DNA from 4 places in the Streptomyces sp. HUAS TT11 genome. Region 1 is predicted to be linked to each of the others. Evidence: riboswitches for the same ligand, from Rfam matches in the RefSeq annotation. Region 1 holds a riboswitch; each other region holds the start of a gene.
What was found. A riboswitch is a leader RNA that binds a small molecule or an ion and turns the genes downstream of it on or off. The one in region 1 is predicted to bind cyclic di-AMP.

Region 1 (2,190 bases):
TGGAGCACGGCCAGGTGGCCGTCCGGCTGTGCGACGTGGCGCCCGACGGGTCGTCGACGCTGGTCACCCGGGGCACCCTCAATCTGTCGGCGCGCCGGGGTCCCGGTCGGGCGGTCCCCTGGATCCCCGGGGCGGCCGAGGACGTGGAGTTCGAACTGAGCGGCATCGGCCACGCCTTCGGTCCCGGCCACCGCATCCGCCTCGCCGTCTCCTCCGCGTACTGGCCCTGGCTGTGGCCGCAGCCGGAGTCGGCGGCCGGCTTCGCGCTGCACCCGACCGGCAGCGCGCTGGAACTTCCGGTTCGTGTACGGGAGTCGGGAGCGGGCATCACCTTCGAGGAGCCCGAGCAGTCCGCGCCGCTCGGCGTCAGCGCCGCAACCGTGCTCGACGAACCGCGTCCGGAGCGCCTGTCGGTGCGGGACATGGCCAAGGGCGAATGGCTCCTGGTGGTCGACCCGCGCCGCAACGGCACCCAGGTGTATCCGGACGGCTTCGAAGTGACCGAGGACGCGCTGGAGGCGTACACCGTCGAGGACGCGGATCCGTCGACCGCCCGCATCCGCTGCGACTGGTCGATCCGGCTGCACCGCCCGGAGCGGGGATGGGACGCGAGGGTGGAGGCCCACTCCGAGATCACCTGCACCGCCGCCGACTTCGTCACCTCGAACGAGATCGTCTGCAAGGACGGCTACGACATGGTGTTCCACCGGACATGGCAGAGGCGGATCCCTCGCACGACGGACTAGCCGTCGCTCGACATCGCTCCCCACATTCACCCTTTGTGTAGTGAAATGCCCGAATTGCCCAAGCGTGAGCTTCGGGCAAGCAGGCAGGGCAGGCATTTCCTTAAATCGGGACATATAGCGCAAAACAACCCGTCACCCCTTGAGGCGGTCAGGGTGAAATGGGTCACTTGCCCGCTGTTGTGACCCTTCGAGGCGCCTCCATCAACGGGCCATTCGCAACAAGCGAGTTGAGCCCGCTCCAGCAAAGTGGATCAAACCGCCTATTCCCGATCACCAGGGTCAATTCGGTCAGGAAGTGATTTCCAGGCTTGTTCCTGACATGTGCGTTCGCATACCTTCCATTCGACCCGAGCGGAACGCCGAATCCTGCCACCGCTCGAGAAGCCTTCGACCCCATAACGGCAGGAGCGGGGGACCCAGGTAGGCCGCCGAACCGGACATCGCACCGGAACGGCTCGGGGTAAAGCCGTGCCTCGGCAGCGAGGACACGGCCGGGCACCTCCCCGCCCGAACCCGACAGCTCACCTCGCAGGCGACGGAGAGGAATGCAACGTGTCCGCTTTCGCCCTGCCCACACGCCGTCGAAACCGCAACTCCAAGGCCTCCCGCCTCACCCGCACTCTCGCAGTCGCGGGTACCGGAGCAGCCGTTCTCGCCCTCCCCATCCTGGGTGCGACCTGCGCCTCCGCCGCCCCCTCGGCGGCTCCGGCCAAGGTCACCAGCGCTGCGTCCCGCGCCGGTTCCCTGGACAGCTGGATCCGCCAGTCCCTGGCGATCATGGCCGAGCGCGGAATCCCCGGCAGCTACAACGGCATCTACCGCAACGTGATGCGCGAGTCGTCCGGCAACCCGCGCGCCATCAACCTCTGGGACTCCAACGCCCGCAAGGGCATCCCGTCCAAGGGACTCCTGCAGGTCATCGACCCGACCTTCCGGACCTACCACGTGCCGGGTACCGCGTTCGACCCGTACGACCCGGTCGCGAACATCACGGCCGCGTGCAACTACGCCGCCCACCGCTACGGCTCGATCGACAACGTCTACAGCGCCTACTGAGATCGGCCTTCAGGGAACAGTCGCTCGAGGACGACGGCGATGCCGTCGTCCTCGTTCGACATCGTGATCTCGTCGGCTACCGCCTTCAGTTCGGGGTGGGCGTTGGCCATCGCGACGCCGTACGCCGCCCACTCGAACATCGGGATGTCGTTCGGCATGTCACCGAAGGCGACGGTGTCCGAAGGACTCAGGTCCAGGAAGCCGGCGGCCAGCGCGAGCCCCGTCGCCTTGGTGACGCCGCACGGCTGGAGTTCGACGGTGCCCGGCCCCGACATGGTGACCGTCGCCAGGGACCCCACGGCTCCCCGGGCCACCGTCGCCAACTCGTCGTCCGACAGGGCGTGATGACGCAGCAGCACCTTGCTGATGGGCGCGCACCACAGGTCGT
Region 2 (2,190 bases), 1.4 Mb from region 1:
GGGTCCTGCGCGAGGAGAAGGGCTACACCTACGGAGTGCGCGCGTTCGGCCAGGTGCTGCGGTCCGCGCCGGACGGCACGGGTGCGGCGATGCTCGCCATCAGCGGCTCCGTCGACACGCCGAACACGGGACCGGCGCTCGACGACCTCTGGAAGGTGCTCCGCACGCTCGCCGCAGAGGGTCTGACCGACGCGGAGCGCGATGTCGCCGTGCAGAACCTGGTGGGAGTGGCACCGCTCAAGTTCGAGACCGCGGCCGCCGTCGCGAGCTCGCTCGCCGACCAGGTCGAGCAGCACCTTCCGGACGACTACCAGGCGACGCTGTATCAGGCGCTCGCCGGGACGGGCACGGTGGAGGCCACGGCCGCCGTCGTGAACGCCTTCCCGGTGAACCGGCTGGTGACCGTCCTGGTGGGCGACGCCGCGCAGATCGAGGAACCCGTCAAGGCGCTCGGGATCGGCGAAGTGAGCGTGGTGGCGGCCGAGTAGACCGACGCCCCGCGTCCGCAGGACCGAAGTCCGTGCGCGCGGGAAGCCGTCGAAGCGGCCGTGCCCATCGGGCGCGGCTTCGGTGCGGGCCCCGGTGATGTCGGTCACCGGGGCCCTGCCTCTTGGACTTTGTCCGTATTGCCATAGAGACGGTGGCTCTGCCCTGTGGGATGCGCTACAAACCCTCTGATCGGTTTGGCGATCGAAACAGGGCCCTCTTAGCGTCATCCGGGCTGTCCGTCAGGCACCGCGCCGCATCCGCGGCACCGGACAGCCATCGCCGAGTCCCCGTACGGCGCGAGCCAGGGGAGCCGGGGACCCACCCTCCTGCGCCGCCTTCGTGGCCGGAGGGGCCCGCTGCCGCCGTCCCTGCGGCCGCCAGCGGGCCCGATCCCTGGGGTGAATCGGGCGTGAAGCCCGTAGGAGACCTTCCTGCTCCGAACCCGTCAGCTAACCCGGTAGGCGAGAGGGAAGGAAAGGACCAGCCACACACATGGCGTTCACCTGCGCCACCGGGAAACACCGCCGTCCGAGCCGCGTGAAGCGCACGACCACGAACGCCGTGGGCGTCGCCGCGCTCACCACCACCGGCGTCATCGGTGCCCTGGCAGCTCCGGCGTTCGCCGCCGGCACCCCTGTCGAGCAGACCGGACTGATCCGGGCCGTCAGCATGGGCGACGAGGTCGCCGCGAAGATCGACGCCCAGGCCGCCGCCCAGAGGCAGGCCGCCGAGCTGAAGAAGGCCGAGGAGGCCGCCCGCAAGCGTGCCGCGCAGAAGGCGGCACAGGAGCGTGCGGCCAAGGTGCGCGCCGCCCGTGAGGCCGAGCGCCGTCGCCTGAACGCCTTCGTGGCGCCGATCTTCCACTCCTACGTCTCCACCGGGTACAAGACCGGCGGCTCCCTGTGGTCCAGCGGTTCGCACACCGGCATCGACTTCCATGCCGCCAGTGGCACGCCCGTGCACGCGGTCGGCTCCGGCACGGTCGTCGAGACGGGCTGGGGCGGTGCGTACGGCAACCAGATCGTCATCAGGATGAACGACGGCACCTACACGCAGTACGGCCACCTGTCGTCCATCGGGGTCTCCGCGGGTCAGCGGGTCACTCCCGGCCAGCAGATAGCCCTCTCCGGGGCCACCGGCAACGTCACCGGGCCGCATCTCCACTTCGAGGCCCGCACGTCCCCGGAGTACGGCTCGGACATGGACCCCGTCGCGTATCTGCGCGCTCACGGCGTGAACGTCTGACGATCCACCTCCGAGAGGCGCATTCGAAACGGGGGCGGCCCCGGCTCCCGAGCCGGGGCCGCCCCCGTTTCGAACGGCCGTCTGTCCAAAAAATATCCATGGATTCCGGCCCGCCGTCGGAAATGGCGAAGCACTGCAATAGAGTCGGTTGAACACACGTCAGCCGACGACGTTTCGCGGTGATTAAGGCGGAGGTCGGACATGCGTATTCCGGCGCACTCGGTATGCACGGCGATCCGTGACGACATCGTCTCCGGTGTCCACGAGCGCGGCAGCCGGCTCACCGAGGAGCTTCTCGCGCGCCGGTACGGAGTCTCCCGCGTCCCCGTGCGGGAGGCGCTGCGGACACTGGAGGCCGAGGGCTTCGTCGTCACCCGCAGACACGCGGGCGCGTGCGTGGCGGAGCCCACCGAGCAGGAGGGCGCGGATCTGCTGGACATGCGGATGCTGCTCGAG
Region 3 (2,190 bases), 1.3 Mb from region 1:
GATCTGCTCGATGACGGCGAGGACGGCCTTCTCGACGCCCTTGCCCTGGTAACGGTTGGGATCACCGTCGCGGAGCTCGATGGCCTCGAAGGCGCCGGTGGAAGCGCCGGACGGAACGGCGGCACGACCCGTGCTGCCGTCGTCGAGGCCGACCTCGACCTCGACCGTGGGGTTGCCTCGGGAGTCCAGGATTTCCCGGGCTACGACGACGTCGATGGACGGCACGAGCATCTCCTTCTTGGATGTGACGCTGAGAGTGCGGGGCACTTGCGACTAGAGCCTATCCGTCCCGGACCGGCGGTCGGCCGACCGACCGTCCCATGGACACAGTGACGGTACACATTGTTTCAGTGCGGAACAAAGGGGCGGGGAAAGTCGCGGTGAAAAGCACGGGGCGGGCAGGCAAAAAGCCCCGCTCCGGTGCGTACGGGGGGTACACGCACCGGAGCGGGGAGCCCGTGGGGACGGGGGCTGTCCGCATTTGACCGTCGCGACGGAGGTCATGTGCGGGAGGACGCCGTGGGCCGGCCGCCGGGCCGCCGTCACTTCAGGTGCAGCAGCTGACCCGGGTAGATGAGGTCGGCGTCCTCGACGATGTCCTTGTTGAGCTGGAAGAGCTTCTGCCAGCCGCCCTGGACGCCGTTCTTCGCGGCGATCGAGCTGAGGGTGTCGCCCTTGACGACCTTGTACTCGCCGTCGCCCTTCTCGACCTTCCGGCCGGCCGGGGTGGTGACGGTCTTCTTCGCGGCCGGACGCTCGGTCGAGCGGGAGGCCGGCTGCGGGGCCGTGCGGGCGGCGCCGCTCTTCGCGCCACCGGAGGACGTGGCGGCGGCCGCGCCGTTGTACGGAGTGCCGGACAGGCCCTTGCCGCAGACCGGCCAGGCACCCTTGCCCTGACCCGCGAGGACCTTCTCGGCTATCGCGATCTGCTGCGACTTGCTCGCCAGGTCGGCACGCGAGGCGTAGGCGGTGCCGCCGTACGCGGCCCAGGTCGAGTTCGTGAACTGCAGACCGCCGTAGAACCCGTTGCCGGTGTTGATGGACCAGTTGCCGCCGGACTCGCACCGGGCGACGGCGTCCCACTCGGAGGCGGTGGCCGCGGAGGCGTTGCCGGCCGCGAGCAGCGGGGCCGCGACGGCGGCACCGGCAACACCGGCGAGCGAGATGGCGCGGACGGCCCTGGACGTACGGCGGTGCTTGCCCTTGCCGGAACACAGCATGGTTCGATCCCCTCACCGACGCCTGCGAGGTGAGCTGTCGGGTTCGGGCCGGTTGAGTTGCCCGGCCGTGCGCAACTGGGCGCACGGCTCCACCCCAAGCCGCCCCGGTCGATGTCCGGGCGCGGCACTTACCTTGGGTCCCCCGCTCCTGCCTACGGCGCTTGACGCGACGACTGTTCCGCACGGCCGCCGGCAGGATTCGGCGTGGCGACCATGGGGGCCCGCTGTGGCGAGCGGTCATGACCGTAAGCAGTCGATCCGCGGAATTTCAAAGACGATCAGGGCCTTTGAGACCCATCTCTCACTCTCACCAAATCGGACATTCAGCCCGAAGTGGGATGTGAAGTACCGTCGATCGATGGGCAGTTCAGTGCTTCCCGGCGGTCGGGTCCACATCGAGCGCAAGGCTCTGACCGGGGAGGATGAGGTCCGGATCGGCACCGACCGTCTGCTCGTTGGCCTTGTAGAGCGCCCGCCACCCGCCGGTGAGGTCAAGGGAGTCGGCGATGTCCGACAGGTTGTCCCCGGGGCGGACGGTGTACGAGCCGTCGGCACCGTCGCGCGCGGTCCCGGAGTCCCGCGAGGCGTGCCGGCCCGCCGGGTCGCCCGTGCGGGCGTCGGAGTCGCCCTCGTCGGCACTGCCGCCGCGATGGCGGCCGGAGCTGGACGCCTCACCCGCATCGTCGCTCGAAGAGGCGTCACTGCGGCCCGACTTGTCCGACTCGTCACCCTTCGTCGCGGCGGCGGACGAGTCGTCGCCACCCCGGGAAGCGGCAGCGCCTCCACGGTCGCCGGCGCCGTGAGACGTACCGGAAGACGGGGACGAAGAGGAGGAGTCGGACGACTCCGACGAAGGCGAAGAGGAGGACGACTTCCCCGAAGCGGACGTTCCGGATGAGTCGGTCAAGCCGGAGTCGAGCCCGAAGTCGGAGGAGCTTCCGTCCGCCGAGTCGCCCGCCACACCCGTGTC
Region 4 (2,190 bases), 3.5 Mb from region 1:
AGCCGCAAGGCGTCCCGCACCGCGCCCGGCGCGAGGTGAGCGCCCGATGCTGCCCCCCGAACTTCCCCCGTTGCCCGCACTCACCCGCGCCGAGGCCGAGTTGATCGACCGCTACCTCGATGTGGTCGATCTCCTCGGCCGCATCAACCCGGTGCACTCCGGTGACACCTACCGCGGACTGCGGGCCGCCCAGGCCCTGGTGAGCAAGGCGTCGGCACTGCGGGAGGCGCTGGCGCTCATGCACCAGAGGGGGGAGAACGAGTTGCACGGCCCCACTCTCACCCGGGCGCTGCGGGTCCTGGACGGCGAACGCCGCGCCGCCCGCATCGCGCTGCCGCCCGGTGCGGATTGACGGGATGTGACTGACGCGCAGTGGACGGCGAGTTGCGGCGGCAGGGGTCGTCGTGTGGTGCTTCGGGGGGCACCGACCGTCCACGCGCGGTTCAAACGAACCAAATGGTGTACCCCTGGTTGGAGTAGGGACCCCTCCTTCGGAGAGCCCGCGAAGTTGGGCAACGCGCGTAGCCCGAGGGCGGAATGAGGTGCTCCGGTGCAGGTCGGGGCCTCACTCGTCCCCCCAACGGCCCCCGGTCGCAGGGATGTCCAGCCGAACGAGTGAGTGGTGAGTAACACCACAAACCCCCGATTTCGTTGTGATTTTCCGACGCCTGTACGTGAAGATCCCTTCCTGACGACAAGCCCCCGCCACCCGCGGCGGGGCGGTCCGGGCGGACGCCGAATCCTGCCGCCGCCCGGACGACCGGTCGACAGGAGTGGATCGGCAGGAGTGGAGGACCCGGCAAGGCGGGCCGTCCGAGAGAGATCCGGACGGTCCTTGGGGTGAAGCCGCGTGAGCGGCCGGGCTACTTCGCCAGCCCGAATCCGACAGGTCATCCTTCACAGGCGGCTGACGAAGGGTTGCGCATGTCTGCGCTCAATCGTGTCCCGTCGCTGTTGACCCGGGCCGGCACCGCCTCGGCCCTCACCCTCGCCGCCGTCGGCGGCAGCATCACCGTCCCCGGTCTCAGCGCCGACGCGGCGGCCGCTTCCCTGGCGACGAAGGCTCTCCAGGTCGCGGCGGCGAAGAGGGGCGCCCCGTACCAGTACGGGGCCACCGGGCCACGTCGCTTCGACTGCTCGGGGCTCACGCTGTACGCGTTCAAGAAGGCGGGCAAGAAGCTGCCCCGGACGGCCGCGGCTCAGTACAACAGGACGCACCACATCTCCGCCTCCCGGCGCAGGGCCGGAGACCTGGTGTTCTTCCACTCGGGTCGGAACGTCTACCACGTCGGCATCTACGCCGGGAAGGGAAGGATCTGGCATTCACCGAAGACCGGTGACGTCGTGAGGCTCCAGAAGCTGTGGACGAAGCGCGTGTGGTACGGCCGGGTCGGCTGACCCGGCCGGTGGGGTGGCGGCGCGACACGCCGCCGCCCCACCCGCGCGTGAGGCGGTCCGGAGCGGTTACTCGTTGACCATGGCCGACCGATCCCCCCACGACGAACGGAACGAGACGCCGCTGGAGCGCGCCGATCGGAACTTCGCCGAGCTGCTGCAGGAACTGCGCGTCATCCAGACAGGTGTGCAGATCCTCTTCGCCTTCCTGCTCACCCTGGCCTTCACCCAGCGCTTCCCGTCCCTCGACACCGCCCAGCGCACCACATACGTCTGCACCCTCCTGCTCTCCATGCTGGCCGCGGTGCTGTTCATGGCACCCGCCGCGCTGCACCGCACGCTCTTCCAGCAGCACGCCAAGCCGGCCATCGTGCGGATCTCGTCCCGTCTGGCCGCCGCGGGACTGGTGGTCCTCACACTCGCGTTCACCGGGTCGGTGCTGCTGGTGGTGGATGTGTCCCTCGGCCGCGCCGCCGGTATCGCGGCCTCCACCGGCACCTTCGTGGTCTGCGCCGGGCTGTGGCGCATCATGCCCCGGCTGGTCCAGCGGGCCGTCGTCAGATCAGCAGCGGCTCCAGAACGAGCAGCAGGCCCAGAGCGGTCAGAGCACTCCCGGTGACCGCTTCCAGCGCTCGTGCCGTGCGCGGGCTGCGCAGCCACCTGCCGAGCCTGTCGACCAGCAGCGCGACGACGGGGAACCACACCAGGGCGAGCACGAGAACGATCAGCGCGAGCTCCAGGGTCCGGGGAAGCGCGGGGCTGCCCGCGGGCACGAACTGCGGCAGCAGGCTCAGA

Region 2: linked by a shared signal. The riboswitch ahead of ACSHXN_RS11940 (M23 family metallopeptidase) and the one ahead of ACSHXN_RS18270 (transglycosylase SLT domain-containing protein) in region 1 are both predicted to bind cyclic di-AMP.
Region 3: linked by a shared signal. The riboswitch ahead of ACSHXN_RS24190 (transglycosylase family protein) and the one ahead of ACSHXN_RS18270 (transglycosylase SLT domain-containing protein) in region 1 are both predicted to bind cyclic di-AMP.
Region 4: linked by a shared signal. The riboswitch ahead of ACSHXN_RS34190 (C40 family peptidase) and the one ahead of ACSHXN_RS18270 (transglycosylase SLT domain-containing protein) in region 1 are both predicted to bind cyclic di-AMP.

Annotation. Positions count from the first base shown of each region.
Region 1 is NZ_CP196184.1:4,085,704-4,087,893, forward strand. Features, by position in the region: gene ACSHXN_RS18265 (CocE/NonD family hydrolase) at 1-746, shown strand, start outside; cyclic di-AMP (ydaO/yuaA leader) riboswitch at 1,097-1,296, shown strand; gene ACSHXN_RS18270 (transglycosylase SLT domain-containing protein) at 1,299-1,802, shown strand; gene ACSHXN_RS18275 (HAD family hydrolase) at 1,796-2,190, opposite strand, start outside.
Region 2 is NZ_CP196184.1:2,654,951-2,657,140, reverse strand. Features, by position in the region: gene ACSHXN_RS11945 (M16 family metallopeptidase) at 1-488, shown strand, start outside; cyclic di-AMP (ydaO/yuaA leader) riboswitch at 757-968, shown strand; gene ACSHXN_RS11940 (M23 family metallopeptidase) at 982-1,734, shown strand; gene ACSHXN_RS11935 (GntR family transcriptional regulator) at 1,936-2,190, shown strand, end outside.
Region 3 is NZ_CP196184.1:5,399,003-5,401,192, reverse strand. Features, by position in the region: gene eno (phosphopyruvate hydratase) at 1-231, opposite strand, end outside; gene ACSHXN_RS24190 (transglycosylase family protein) at 543-1,220, opposite strand; cyclic di-AMP (ydaO/yuaA leader) riboswitch at 1,225-1,390, opposite strand; gene ACSHXN_RS24185 (transglycosylase family protein) at 1,588-2,190, opposite strand, start outside.
Region 4 is NZ_CP196184.1:7,622,199-7,624,388, reverse strand. Features, by position in the region: gene ACSHXN_RS34200 (ATP-dependent Clp protease proteolytic subunit) at 1-39, shown strand, start outside; gene ACSHXN_RS34195 (hypothetical protein) at 47-352, shown strand; cyclic di-AMP (ydaO/yuaA leader) riboswitch at 724-921, shown strand; gene ACSHXN_RS34190 (C40 family peptidase) at 925-1,398, shown strand; gene ACSHXN_RS34185 (DUF6328 family protein) at 1,478-2,014, shown strand; gene ACSHXN_RS34180 (LysE family translocator) at 1,953-2,190, opposite strand, start outside.